3 regions of the Vibrio sp. QJM3NY_21 genome follow, and region 1 is predicted to be linked to each of the others. Evidence: predicted binding sites of a transcription regulator. Region 1 holds the regulator's gene; each other region holds the start of a gene.
What was found. Region 1 encodes MetJ, which represses methionine synthesis genes. Its sites were predicted from a motif close to TTAGACNTNTANANGTCTAA; they were not measured.
Positions count from the first base shown of each region.

Region 2: the regulator MetJ is predicted to act here: its motif matches at 2,416-2,435, upstream of metE (5-methyltetrahydropteroyltriglutamate--homocysteine S-methyltransferase).
Region 3: the regulator MetJ is predicted to act here: its motif matches at 3,265-3,284, upstream of metH (methionine synthase).

Region 1 covers NZ_CM173513.1:3,238,706-3,242,829, forward strand. The annotation lists gene AC3CID_RS14495 (bifunctional aspartate kinase/homoserine dehydrogenase II) at 1-126, opposite strand, end outside; gene AC3CID_RS14500 (O-succinylhomoserine (thiol)-lyase) at 129-1,310, opposite strand; gene metJ (met regulon transcriptional regulator MetJ) at 1,519-1,839, shown strand; gene AC3CID_RS14510 (malic enzyme-like NAD(P)-binding protein) at 2,031-3,320, opposite strand; gene rpmE (50S ribosomal protein L31) at 3,653-3,871, opposite strand.
Region 2 covers NZ_CM173513.1:2,238,940-2,243,063, reverse strand. The annotation lists gene AC3CID_RS09910 (hypothetical protein) at 200-880, shown strand; gene AC3CID_RS09905 (DUF4250 domain-containing protein) at 1,002-1,202, shown strand; gene AC3CID_RS09900 (LysR substrate-binding domain-containing protein) at 1,433-2,344, opposite strand; gene metE (5-methyltetrahydropteroyltriglutamate--homocysteine S-methyltransferase) at 2,623-4,124, shown strand, end outside.
Region 3 covers NZ_CM173513.1:325,879-330,002, reverse strand. The annotation lists gene metH (methionine synthase) at 1-3,216, opposite strand, end outside; gene AC3CID_RS01545 (cation:proton antiporter) at 3,386-4,124, shown strand, end outside.

The DNA.
Region 1 (4,124 bases):
GGCCGATACCACCACCAAATCCGTCGCTGATGAATATTCTCTAAGAATGTTGACCACGCGTTGGTAACATTCAGGGTTCGCTAAACTGCTGCCACCAAATTTATGTAGCTGGCGAAAGGTTGCCATTATTAAGCCTCCCCTTCAGCAATAAAGCGTTGTGTTTTTTCAAACGCTTGCTTGAGATCGTCGATTAGGTCTTCCGCATCTTCAAGGCCAACAGAAAGGCGCAGTAGTTGTTGAGAAACACCCGCTTCTGCCAATGCTTCTTCGCCCATCGCACGGTGAGTCATCGACGCAGGGTGACAAATCAGGCTTTCAACACCACCCAGTGATTCAGCCAAAGAAAATAGCTCTAACTTATCTACAAAATATTTAAGTGCTTCAAAAGAGCCCGCAAACTCAAAGCTCAACATGGAACCAAAGCCCAACTGCTGTTTCTTCGCGATCTCGTGACCCGGGTGTTCAGGAAGGCTTGGGTGGTAAATAGTGCCCACCAGATCTTGTTGTTGCAGCGCCGTCAGAATTTCACGTGAACTCTCTTCGTGAACACGCATACGCGCACCTAGCGTACGAATACCACGTAGAGTCATGTAACTATCAAATGGTGTACCGGTCGCACCAATACAGTTGCCCCACCATGCAAGCTCTTCAGCGTGCTCTTCAGTTTTCGTCACGACAACGCCACCAATAACATCTGAGTGTCCGTTGATGTATTTGGTGGTTGAGTGGATAACAAAATCAGCACCCAGCTCTAAAGGCTTTTGGAACACCGGCGTCAAAAACGTGTTATCGACAGCAACCAGAGCACCAACCTCTTTCGCTTTACGGCAAGTCTCTGCAATATCAACCACACGAACCAACGGGTTCGATGGGGTTTCTATTAAGATCAATTTTGGCTTGAGCGCGATCGCCGCATCCAATGCTGCTTGATCCGATTGATCAACGAACAAAACTTTGAAGTCACCTTTTAACGAGCGGGTATTAAACAGGCGGTAAGTACCACCGTAGCAGTCGTGTGGTGCGATAATAAGATCATCACCGCCTAAGAAAGCGGATACCCACAAGTTAAGTGCCGAAGTGCCGCAGTTAGTCACCACAGCACCTTTGCCAGACTCAAGCTCAAACAATGCCGTTTCTAATAAGCCACGATTTGGGTTACCAGAACGGGTGTAATCGTACTTTGGCACTTCACCAAAAGCGGGAAACCCATAGTTAGTCGAAAGATAAATGGGTGGGACAACGGCATGGTGTTGCGTGTCTGACTCGATACCAGTACGTACTGCGATTGTTGCTGGCTTCCGGCTGCTCATAGGTGCTTCCTTACAAGTTTTGCGTCTGAGAATCACAGCGGCTTGTCGGCATTCTGCGGCTGTGTTAGATATATGTTATTCACTTTACTTTCATAAATGTGAGACGTCAACACTTCTGGACGTCTATATGTCTTTGCTTATGGCAGTAAATCCCGCTAAAATCACCACTATTAATTTATTCTAACAACTAAAGTGATGAAGGTACGCAATGGCCGACTGGAATGGTGAATACATAAGCCCATATGCTGAGCATGGAAAGAAAAGCGAACAAGTAAAAAAAATTACAGTTTCTATCCCTCTAAAAGTGTTAAAGGTTCTTACTGACGAGCGCACTCGCCGCCAGATTAATAACCTACGCCATGCAACAAACAGTGAGCTACTGTGCGAAGCCTTTCTACATGCGTACACAGGCCAACCACTGCCAACGGATGAAGATCTCCGTAAAGACCGTCCAGACGACATCCCGACTGAAGTGAAAAAGCTGATGACAGAGATGGGTATCGAATTCGAAGCGTTTGACGAAGAATAAAAACAACTCAGTCACTGGCTTCAATATTGATTCGCTATAGCTGAACCTTATTTGTCACATCATCCACTATGTTATCTGTAGCTGTTCTGTGAATGATAGACATAAAAAAACCGACTCCTATGAGTCGGTTTTTTATTATTCTTTTTCGCTCAATAGAGCAACAGTTATTACGCTATTACGCTATTAAGGCATTAAGCCATATAGTTAGCAGGCATCTCAATACGAGCTACGCCAGATTCAACGGCCGCTACTGCAACCGCTTTTGCTACGCGAGGAAGTAGACGTGGGTCCATTGGCTTAGGAATGATGTAGCCTTTACCAAACTCCAGTGCAGTCTCACCTGCAGCAGCGAGTACTTCAGCCGGAACTTCTTCTTTCGCTAGTTCACGAATCGCTTTAACCGCAGCCAGCTTCATCTCATCATTGATTTCGCTCGCACGCACATCAAGCGCACCACGGAAAATGAATGGGAAACAAAGTACGTTGTTTACTTGGTTCGGGTAATCGCTACGGCCTGTACCCATGATAAGGTCAGAACGAACTTCATGAGCAAGCTCTGGCTTGATCTCTGGATCTGGGTTTGAACATGCAAACACAACAGGCTTATCAGCCATCAGCGTGAGTGCTTTAGCTGGTAGCAGGTTAGGACCCGATACGCCCAAGAACAGGTCAGCGCCTTCAATAACATCTTCAAGCGTGCGCTTGTCCGTGTTATTTGCGAATAGCGCTTTGTATTCATTCAAGTCTTCACGACGAGTGTGGATTACACCTTTACGGTCAAGCATATAGATCTTCTCACGCTGAGCGCCACACTTAATCAGCAGTTCCATACAAGCAACAGCTGCTGCGCCAGCACCTAAACAAACGATCTTACACTCTTCAAGCTTCTTACCTTGAAGCTCAATCGCGTTCAGCATACCTGCAGCCGTTACAATCGCAGTACCGTGTTGGTCATCATGGAAAACAGGGACATCACAACGCTCAATCAGGCGACGCTCAATCTCAAAACAGTCAGGTGCTTTGATGTCTTCTAGGTTAATACCGCCGAATGTATCTGCGATATTCGCAACCGTATCAACGAACTCATCGATTGTGCGGTGTTTTACTTCAATATCGATAGAATCTAAACCAGCAAAACGCTTAAACAGTAGCGCTTTACCTTCCATAACAGGTTTAGAAGCAATAGGGCCAAGGTTACCTAGGCCAAGAATCGCTGTACCGTTAGAGATAACTGCAACCATGTTGCCTTTACCTGTGTACTTATAAACGTTATCAACGTTCTGTGCGATCTCGCGAACAGGCTCAGCCACGCCTGGGCTGTATGCAAGTGCTAGGTCTTCTGCAGAGTTTGCAGGCTTCGTCAGTGCTACGGCAATTTTGCCTGGAATTGGGAACTCATGGTAATCAAGAGCTTGCTGACGGAATTGTTCTTGAGGCGATAACGCTTGAGAGGATTGATCTTGGCGGCTGTCTTCAGACATAGGTGTAGGTTCCTAGGATATTATTATTTGGGGGATCTTGTTCATGTTAATAGATGTACTTCAAAGTTCCTAGGTGGTTAAAGCCTCTGTCTCATTAAAAAACGAGATTTCACTACTAATAAGACCAGTGAGCAGTTGAAATTACTGTCGCTTGTTGAACTTTCGAGCGGATTTCGAGAGTGGAGTATTGGGTGTAAGTTATGAAACAAAACTCAAGCGGGTTGCCTGTCGTTTTCGAGAAGTTGATGGTTGAATATGATTCAGCGTTTTCTTAGATTTCAGGCAACAAAAAAGGACACCGAAGTGTCCTTTTTATGTCTAAATAGCGAGAATTACTTCTTGCTAGAAAGAGCACCGAAACGCTTGTTGAAGCGATCAACACGGCCGCCAGTATCTACGATACGTTGCTTACCAGTGTAGAATGGGTGACATTTGTCACATACGTCTAGGTGGATAGATTCTTTTGCAAGCGTTGAGTTGAACTCAAATGTGTTGCCGCAAGAACAAGTTGCAGAAACTGCTTTGTATTCTGGGTGGATACCAGTTTTCATGGGATAACCTCAAGTAGGCCGTGTCGCTATACGATTCTAAGCCGCACACCACACGTAGTTAAAAAATAAAATAAAGACACCGCTGCATCACTAAACTGCGATAAAGCCATACCTTTAAGGCGCAGTATAGTAATGAATCTATAAGGCAGGATCAACTGATTTGATACATTTTTCACCAATAGCCTCTTTTATTTCCTTTGTCGGCCTGAGATTTCGGGCTTTCGTTATCTTCCTGCGTTAACTCGATACTCTC
Region 2 (4,124 bases), 1.0 Mb from region 1:
CATGAGCCTAGACTAGCCAGTAGAACATGCCCCTGTTAGTTCTGATGTCTTTCGCCATTTTGCAGATAATGCTGACAAAAGAACCATACAACAGCATAGTTGAAGCCTTGAATAACGTCGCTAATTTGTGATTTTGATTAGTGTTCGCAGCAGTTTTTGATATTATTCGCGAAAATAAGTCTGAATAAGTAGATCCACAATGGTCGAATCATTATTAGTACAATTTGCTCCCATGCTATTAGGAGCCCAACTGATCTTAACTTTAATCTTAGTGAAGGGTGACATTTGCCCTGGTCAACGTGGCCGTATTCACAAGATGTTACCTGCGATTGGCGTGCTTTGGCTTGCTGTTGCTTCATTAAGAATTGAAGCGTTTCTGATCGTATTCGCTATCTTCTATTTCTATTCTCAAGTTCAAACTAAGAAGACACGTGACTCAGGCCCTATCTGGGTGATGTACCTTGCGTGTGGTTTGGCGCTTTCATACGTTGCTATTCAAGCGACTGAGCAAGCAACTACCGTCGGTATTATTACTACTTTACTGCTGGTGGCACTGTTGGGGTCTGCGTTTGGTCATTTACTGCTGACGATTGCAAGAACGCGCTTACAAGCATTTCACCGTGTTCTGCCTGTTGTGGGCGTATTAAGTGGCATGTTGGTGGTGTTGGCGACCGTGATTAACGTTTATTCACTGTCTGAAGCGCAACTAGAACCTGTTATTTCAACTTTGTTGTTTAGCTTTGCTTTGCTTATCTCTTCTATCGTGGTTTGGTGTTGGCATTTGCTGTTTGTCAAAACCCCTGAAAAGCTTCAGCTGACTCTTTCATTGTTGATGTTATTGGCGGCGGCTGTTGGTTTAACGCCAGTTTGGGCGATGTAGAAGGTTACTGATCTCACAAGCCTTTCAGTGTTGAATCGAAAAAGTGTGATCTGTTTTTTAGCGTGGTGTTGGTAAGCGTTCTAAACTTAAATCTAGTCGGTGTGTTCGTTAGGAGTACGGGATGGATTTAAGCAACGTCAAAGGTTTCGATAGCATTATTTTGCTGGGAATCGTGAATGAAAAACTTCGCTTAGAATGCGATAGCTTTGAAGAGCTGATCAGTATGTATGAAATGGATATAGAAAGTGTTGTAGGTAAGCTTGATATGCTTGGCTATCAATACGATCCATTAACTAACCAGTTTAAGTCTTATCCAAGATAAGCAGCAAACTGGCGCATGTTCTATTGATAGCGAGTTAGTTATCGATTGTGAGCCAGTTATCGAGAATGAACTAGTTATCGAGAGTGAGCTAGTATCGTGAATGAACAAGTACCGCCATTGTCGGTACTAAAGCTAAAAGAAAAAAGTCACAGATAATCTGTGACTTTTTTGTTTCTGGCGCATGCCTATCAGGTTCAACGCAGGCATAAACTAACCCAACAACGAGTCTCTTAAACGACCTCAATGCCATCTAGGTGACTCTTACTTTGCTGTCTTGCCGTGCTAAAGAAAGCTTGCAGGTAACGTTTGTCTTTTTCTGAGTTTCTTACCGCTGCGAACAACCTTCTTGAAAGCCCTTTGCCTAATGGTTTGCTGGCAATGAGTCCTTGTCTTGAAAATTCACTAATTGCCCAGTTAGGCAAAGCTGCAACTCCGAGCCCTGCCGACACCATTTGAACCAGCATTAGTGTGTTGTCTGCCTGTTTCCATTTTTTAGGTTCAACACCCGCTGGCTGCAAAAAGTGCTTCACGACATCTAAACGCTGTTTTTGAACCGGGTAGGTGAGCATAGTGATATCGCTAAGATCTTGCGGATCAATGCTCGATTTTTCGGCCAAAGGTGAATTGATTGCTGTAATCAAACGCATCTCGAAATCAAAAAGCGGTTCGTAATGGACTTCCGAACGCGGTTGAATATCAGAGGTGATCACCAAATCTAACTCACCTGCCATTAATGCGGGCAGCGGCTCAAAACCAAAGCCTGACGAGAAATCGAGCGTCACGCTTGGCCAAGCAACTTGGTACTCTTTCAAAGCGGGCATTAGCCATTGGAAGCATGAGTGACACTCAATCGCCATGTGCAAGCGACCATTCACATCCTCTTTCAGGCTTGCGAGTTCGTTCTCTGCTTTAGCTATTCTTGGCTGTATTTCATCGGCAAGCTTAAGCAAGATCTCACCCTCAGAGGTGAATTTTACTGGCCTAGTTTTTCGTAGGAAAAGCTGACCGCCAATACGCGCTTCAAGATCTTTTAATTGATGAGAAAGCGCCGACTGAGTCAGGTGAAGAGAGGTCGCAGTGGCTGTTAACGATCCGCTGTCTCTCAAGGTGGTCAATGTTCGAAGGTGTTTAAGCTCTATCATGAGTATTCCTCATATTCCCTAAGCCAATTCAATATTTCTTAATAATCACCCTACGGTGTTTTTGATCTTTTGTAAACGTCTAGATGTCCAGACGGATTTAAATTGTTCATCTTTGAATGATTAAAGATGAATATTATTAATAAACAAGATGAATATTTGGACGTTGTCCATAGATCGGATTAAGGTGATAGTTTAGCCATCCAGACGCCTTTGTGGAAAATTAAAACATCAAAGGCAGTCTGACCGGAAATTAAAATTATCGAATAAGGAACAGACTCATGACGACAACAACGCATATTCTTGGCTACCCACGCATTGGTGAAAAACGCGAACTTAAATTCACGCTCGAGAAATACTGGCGCGGTGAAATCGATCAATCTGAGCTCAAGCAACTCGGCAGCGAATTAAGAAATCGTAACTGGAATGTACAAGCTGACGCGAATCTAAGCTTTGCAACTGCGGGTGACTTCGCATGGTACGACCATGTTCTGACAACGACTCTACTTCTAGGCCACGTTCCAAAGCGTCATGCTGGTGGTTCTGAAGATGAAAAAGCCTTCCCAGATCTGGATACCTTGTTTCGTGTTGGCCGTGGTCAGTCTCAAGTTCAGTCTACCTGTTGCGGTGGTACGCATACGTCTAATGATGGCACTAAAGACAGTTCGGCGGCTTCTGACATGACTAAGTGGTTCAACACCAATTACCACTACATTGTTCCTGAGTTCAGCAAAGACGATTCGTTTGAGGTGAGTTGGCCACAATTGTTTGACGAAGTGAGTGAAGCGATTAAAGCCGGGCATAAGGTGAAGCCAGTCCTTCTCGGCCCGCTGTCTTACTTATATCTAGGCAAAGAAGTGGAAGAGGGCTTTGACCGCTTAACCTTGCTTCCACGTTTGCTTACTGCTTACCAAGCGATTTTGGCAAAACTCGCCAAGTTGGGCGTTGAGTGGGTGCAAATCGATGAACCTATCCTTTCTCTGGAACTTGAAAAGCAGTGGGCTGATTCATTCAAACTGGCTTATCAAGTGATTCAAGGCGATGTGAAACTATTGCTGACCACTTACTTTGATTCTGTGACTGATACGTTAGGCAAGATCGTGGAATTGCCCGTCAACGGCTTACACATCGACTTGGCTGCCGCACCGCAGCAACTTGATGAAGTGGTGAATAAGTTACCGGAAGATTGGGTACTTTCTGCGGGTGCAATCAATGGACGCAATGTTTGGCGAGCAGACTTAGCTTCTCAGCTTGAGTTACTGCAACCTGTGAAAGAGAAGCTGGGAGACAAGCTGTGGGTGGCAAGTTCATGTTCGCTGCTGCATAGCCCAGTAGATTTGGAGTTAGAAGAGACGCTTAGCGAAGAAGTGAAGAGTTGGTTTGCCTTTGCAAAACAGAAAGTGACCGAGGTGAGCTTATTGGGTGCGGCGTTAGACGGCGATCAAAATGCCATTTTGGCGTGTGAGACTTACAGCCAACCTATCGTTGCACGTAAGAGCGCGACTCATGTGAATAAGCCGCAAGTTCAAGCTCGACTCAATACCATTACTAAAGCACTAGCAGAGCGCAGTGCTCCATACGCAGAACGCGCAGCGCATCAGTCTGAGGTGTTGGGTTTACCGCTATTACCAACCACAACCATTGGTTCGTTCCCACAAACAGGGGAAATTCGTCTTCAACGCAGTGCTTACCGCACTGGAAAACTGAATGAGTCGGAATACAACACTGCACTGAAAGGTCACATCGCAGATGCTGTTAAGCGTCAAGAAGCACTGGATTTGGA
Region 3 (4,124 bases), 620 kb from region 1:
TCGCTCACCAATACCACCCGTTACTGCAAAACCACCAATCCAATCCGCTTTACCACTGTCTTTTGGCGCAATGTAATCTGACAAACAGTAGTTAAATCCTTTGGGCTTTTCGGTTTGTTGACGAAGGTTGTGCAGAACCTTTAACACTTCAGTACGCGATTCATCGGTATACACTTCAATATCATCGCCAACACTGTTTGCTGGGAACATCGCACACATCCCGCGAGCTTCAAGTAGCTTCTCTTTCTGCACTCGATCCAACAAATCATTCGCATCTTTGAATAAGCGTTTCGCTTCCTCGCCCACTTCTTCATGATTGAGAATTGCTGGGTACTTTCCAACTAATGACCATGTCATAAAGAACGGGGTCCAGTCGATGTACTGACGTAAAGTAGCCACATCAAAGTCCTTGAAGATGTGTACTCCCGGTTTAGCGGGTGCAGGGGGAGTATACGCATTCCAATCGATAGCAACTTTATTGGCACGCGCTCTCTCTAGCGAGACTGGCTTAGTGCGCGGCTTTTTACGGTTGTGTTGATCACGAACGCGATCGTAATCAATATCCAACTTCTCAACAAATGCAGGTTTCAGTTCGTTAGAGAGTAGAGAAGTACACACACCAACAGCACGTGAGGCATTGTTTACGTAGACCACAGGTTCAGAGTAGTTCTGCTCAATCTTAACGGCTGTATGCGCTTTAGATGTGGTTGCTCCACCGATCAGAAGAGGCAGTTTAAAGCCTTGTCTCTCCATCTCTTTGGCAACATGTACCATTTCATCAAGAGAAGGAGTAATCAGCCCGGAAAGACCAATAATGTCGACGTTCTCTTCCTTAGCGACCTTAAGGATTTTTTCACATGAAACCATCACGCCCAGATCGATAATTTCGTAGTTATTACACTGCAAGACAACGCCAACAATGTTTTTACCAATATCATGAACATCGCCTTTTACGGTCGCCAGTAAGATTTTTCCGTTAGTTGCACCAACGTCTTTGGTTGCATTAATAAATGGCTCTAGATGGGCTACCGCCTGCTTCATAACACGGGCAGATTTCACCACTTGAGGAAGGAACATCTTACCTTCACCAAAGAGGTCACCAACTACGTTCATGCCATCCATTAATGGACCTTCAATCACCTCGATAGGGCGAGAGGCATTAACACGAGCTTCCTCGGTATCTTCAACGATGAAATCAGTAATGCCTTTCACCAAAGAGTGCTCTAAGCGCTTTTCTACTGGCCAGGTGCGCCACTCTAACGCCGATTTATCTTCAACTTTGCCAACTGCACGCTCTAGATATTCAGTCGCGATATCGAGTAATCGCTCTGTTGAGTCGTCTCGGCGGTTTAGAACTACATCTTCAACGGCTTCACGCAAATCCTCAGGCACATTATCGTAAATCTCTAACTGCCCAGCATTTACGATGCCCATATCCATACCGTTTTTAAAACAGTGGTATAGGAATACTGCGTGGATTGCCTCACGAACGTAGTTATTGCCTCGGAATGAGAACGAAACATTAGATACACCACCAGAGATCATCGCATGAGGGAGATCGCGTTTGATATCTCCTACTGCTTCAATGAAATCGACCGCATAGTTGTTATGCTCATCAATACCAGTAGCTACTGCGAAAATGTTCGGGTCAAAAATAATATCTTCTGGCGGGAAACCTACTTCATCAACAAGAATATTGTAGGCATTAGTACAAATCTCGACTTTACGCTCTCGAGTATCAGCCTGCCCTAGTTCATCGAACGCCATCACGATGACTGCTGCGCCATAACGACGAACCAGTTTAGCTTGCTCGACAAACTTTTCTTTCCCTTCCTTCAATGAGATAGAGTTAACGATGCCTTTACCCTGAATACATTTCAGACCCGCTTCGATAACTTCCCATTTTGAAGAGTCGACCATGACTGGTACTTTCGAGATCTCTGGCTCAGACGCACATAGATTAAGGAATTTAACCATACACGCCTCAGCGTCTAGCATCCCTTCATCCATGTTGATATCGATGATCTGAGCGCCGTTCTCAACTTGCTCTCGAGCAACACTCAAAGCTTCGTCGTAGAGCTCTTCTTTAATCAATCGCTTAAATCGAGCAGAGCCGGTAACGTTAGTACGTTCACCGACGTTCACAAATAGAGATTCTTTGGCAATCGTTAATGGTTCTAAGCCAGATAAACGGCAAGACACAGGCAAATCAGGTAATTGACGTGGAGTTACGCCTTCAACGGCCTCAGCCATGTGACGTATATGTTCTGGCGTCGTACCACAACAACCACCAATTAGGTTCAAGAAGCCACTCTCGGCCCATTCCTTAACGTGTTCAGCCATATCTTCAGGGGAAAGGTCATACTCACCGAACGCATTAGGTAAACCCGCGTTAGGGTGGGCGGAAACGTTACATTCTGAGATACGAGACATCTCACCAACGTACTCTCGCAGTTCGTCAGGGCCCAATGCACAGTTCAATCCAAATGAGATAGGTTTAACATGACGAAGGGCGTTGTAGAAGGCTTCTGTTGTCTGCCCTGAAAGCGTACGACCTGAAGCGTCAGTAATGGTACCGGAGATCATCACAGGAAGCGTGATGCCTACCTCTTCAAAAACAGATTCAACCGCAAAAGAACATGCTTTTGCATTTAACGTGTCGAAGATAGTCTCGATAAGAATAAGATCTGAGCCGCCTTTGATAAGTGCTCGTGTCGATTCGGAGTAAGCTTCAACAAGCTCATCAAAGCTAACATTACGATAGCCCGGATCATTAACGTCTGGGGAGATAGAACACGTTCGGTTAGTTGGACCTAACACACCCGCTACGAAACGGGGTTTGTCTGGGGTCTTTGCCGTCCATTCGTCTGCCGCTTCACGAGCTAATTTTGCAGCTGTAAAGTTAATTTCTTCGCTAAGGCTTTCCATATCGTAGTCGGCCATAGCGATGGTTGTAGAGTTAAAGGTATTGGTCTCGAGGATATCAGCACCGGCTTCCAAATATTCCATATGGATATCTTTGATAAGCTTAGGTTGTGTAAGTACCAAAAGGTCGTTGTTACCTTTTAAATCACTATGCCAATCAGCAAAGCGCTCACCACGATAGTCTTGCTCTTCCAATTTATAATCCTGAATCATGGTACCCATGCCACCATCAATCAGTAAAATTCGTTGCTTCAACAGAGCGTCAATCTTTTGCCTTACATTACTTCCCACGGTACAACCTCATTCCTTTAATTATCTCTCCATCCTACCACACATTAAAAAGGAGTCTAGACGTCTAAAAGATGAAATTGATTACCAAGTCATGACAAAAAAATGTTTGCTATTTGAGCATGAGACAACGAAAATTCATATTCATACTTTGTTACATGTTGGGATCCCAATGTCGGTCTATTACACCTTATGCTTCTTGTCCGCAGCTGCCATGCTTATTGCTTTCGTGAATACCAAAATTGGTAAAATGCAGACAACCATCGCCATTACAGCTGGCTCAATGATGTTATCTCTATTAATTATCATTGCGGGACAAAACAATTGGTTCCAATTGGCTGACATCGCCTCAGAAACCGTTGCCAGTATCAACTTTGAAGATTTCCTCCTGAAAGGAATACTGGGATTCTTACTCTTTGCAGGTGGTTTGGGGATTAAGTTACCTAATCTAAAAGATCAGAAATGGGAAATAACGGTACTCGCTCTTGGCGCTACACTGTTTTCGACATTCTTTATTGGCTTTGTACTGTATGGATTCTGTCAGTTTATCGGTATTCAATTTGACCTAATTTATTGCTTACTTTTTGGTTCTCTAATCTCTCCAACCGATCCAATCGCTGTATTAGCTATAGTGAAGAAGCTCGATGCTCCCAGACGAATCTCTACTCAAATCGAGGGAGAATCTCTATTCAACGATGGTTTTGGCCTAGTGATCTTCGTTACCCTATTTACCATTGCGTTCGGTACAGAAGCACCGACTGTAGGTAGCGTGACCATGTTATTCGTCCAAGAGGCTATCGGTGGTATCGTCTATGGCTTTGTTCTAGGTTTAATATTCCATTACCTAATCAGCAACACCGATGACCACTCGATGGAGTTGCTATTAACCATAGGTATTCCGACAGCTGGTT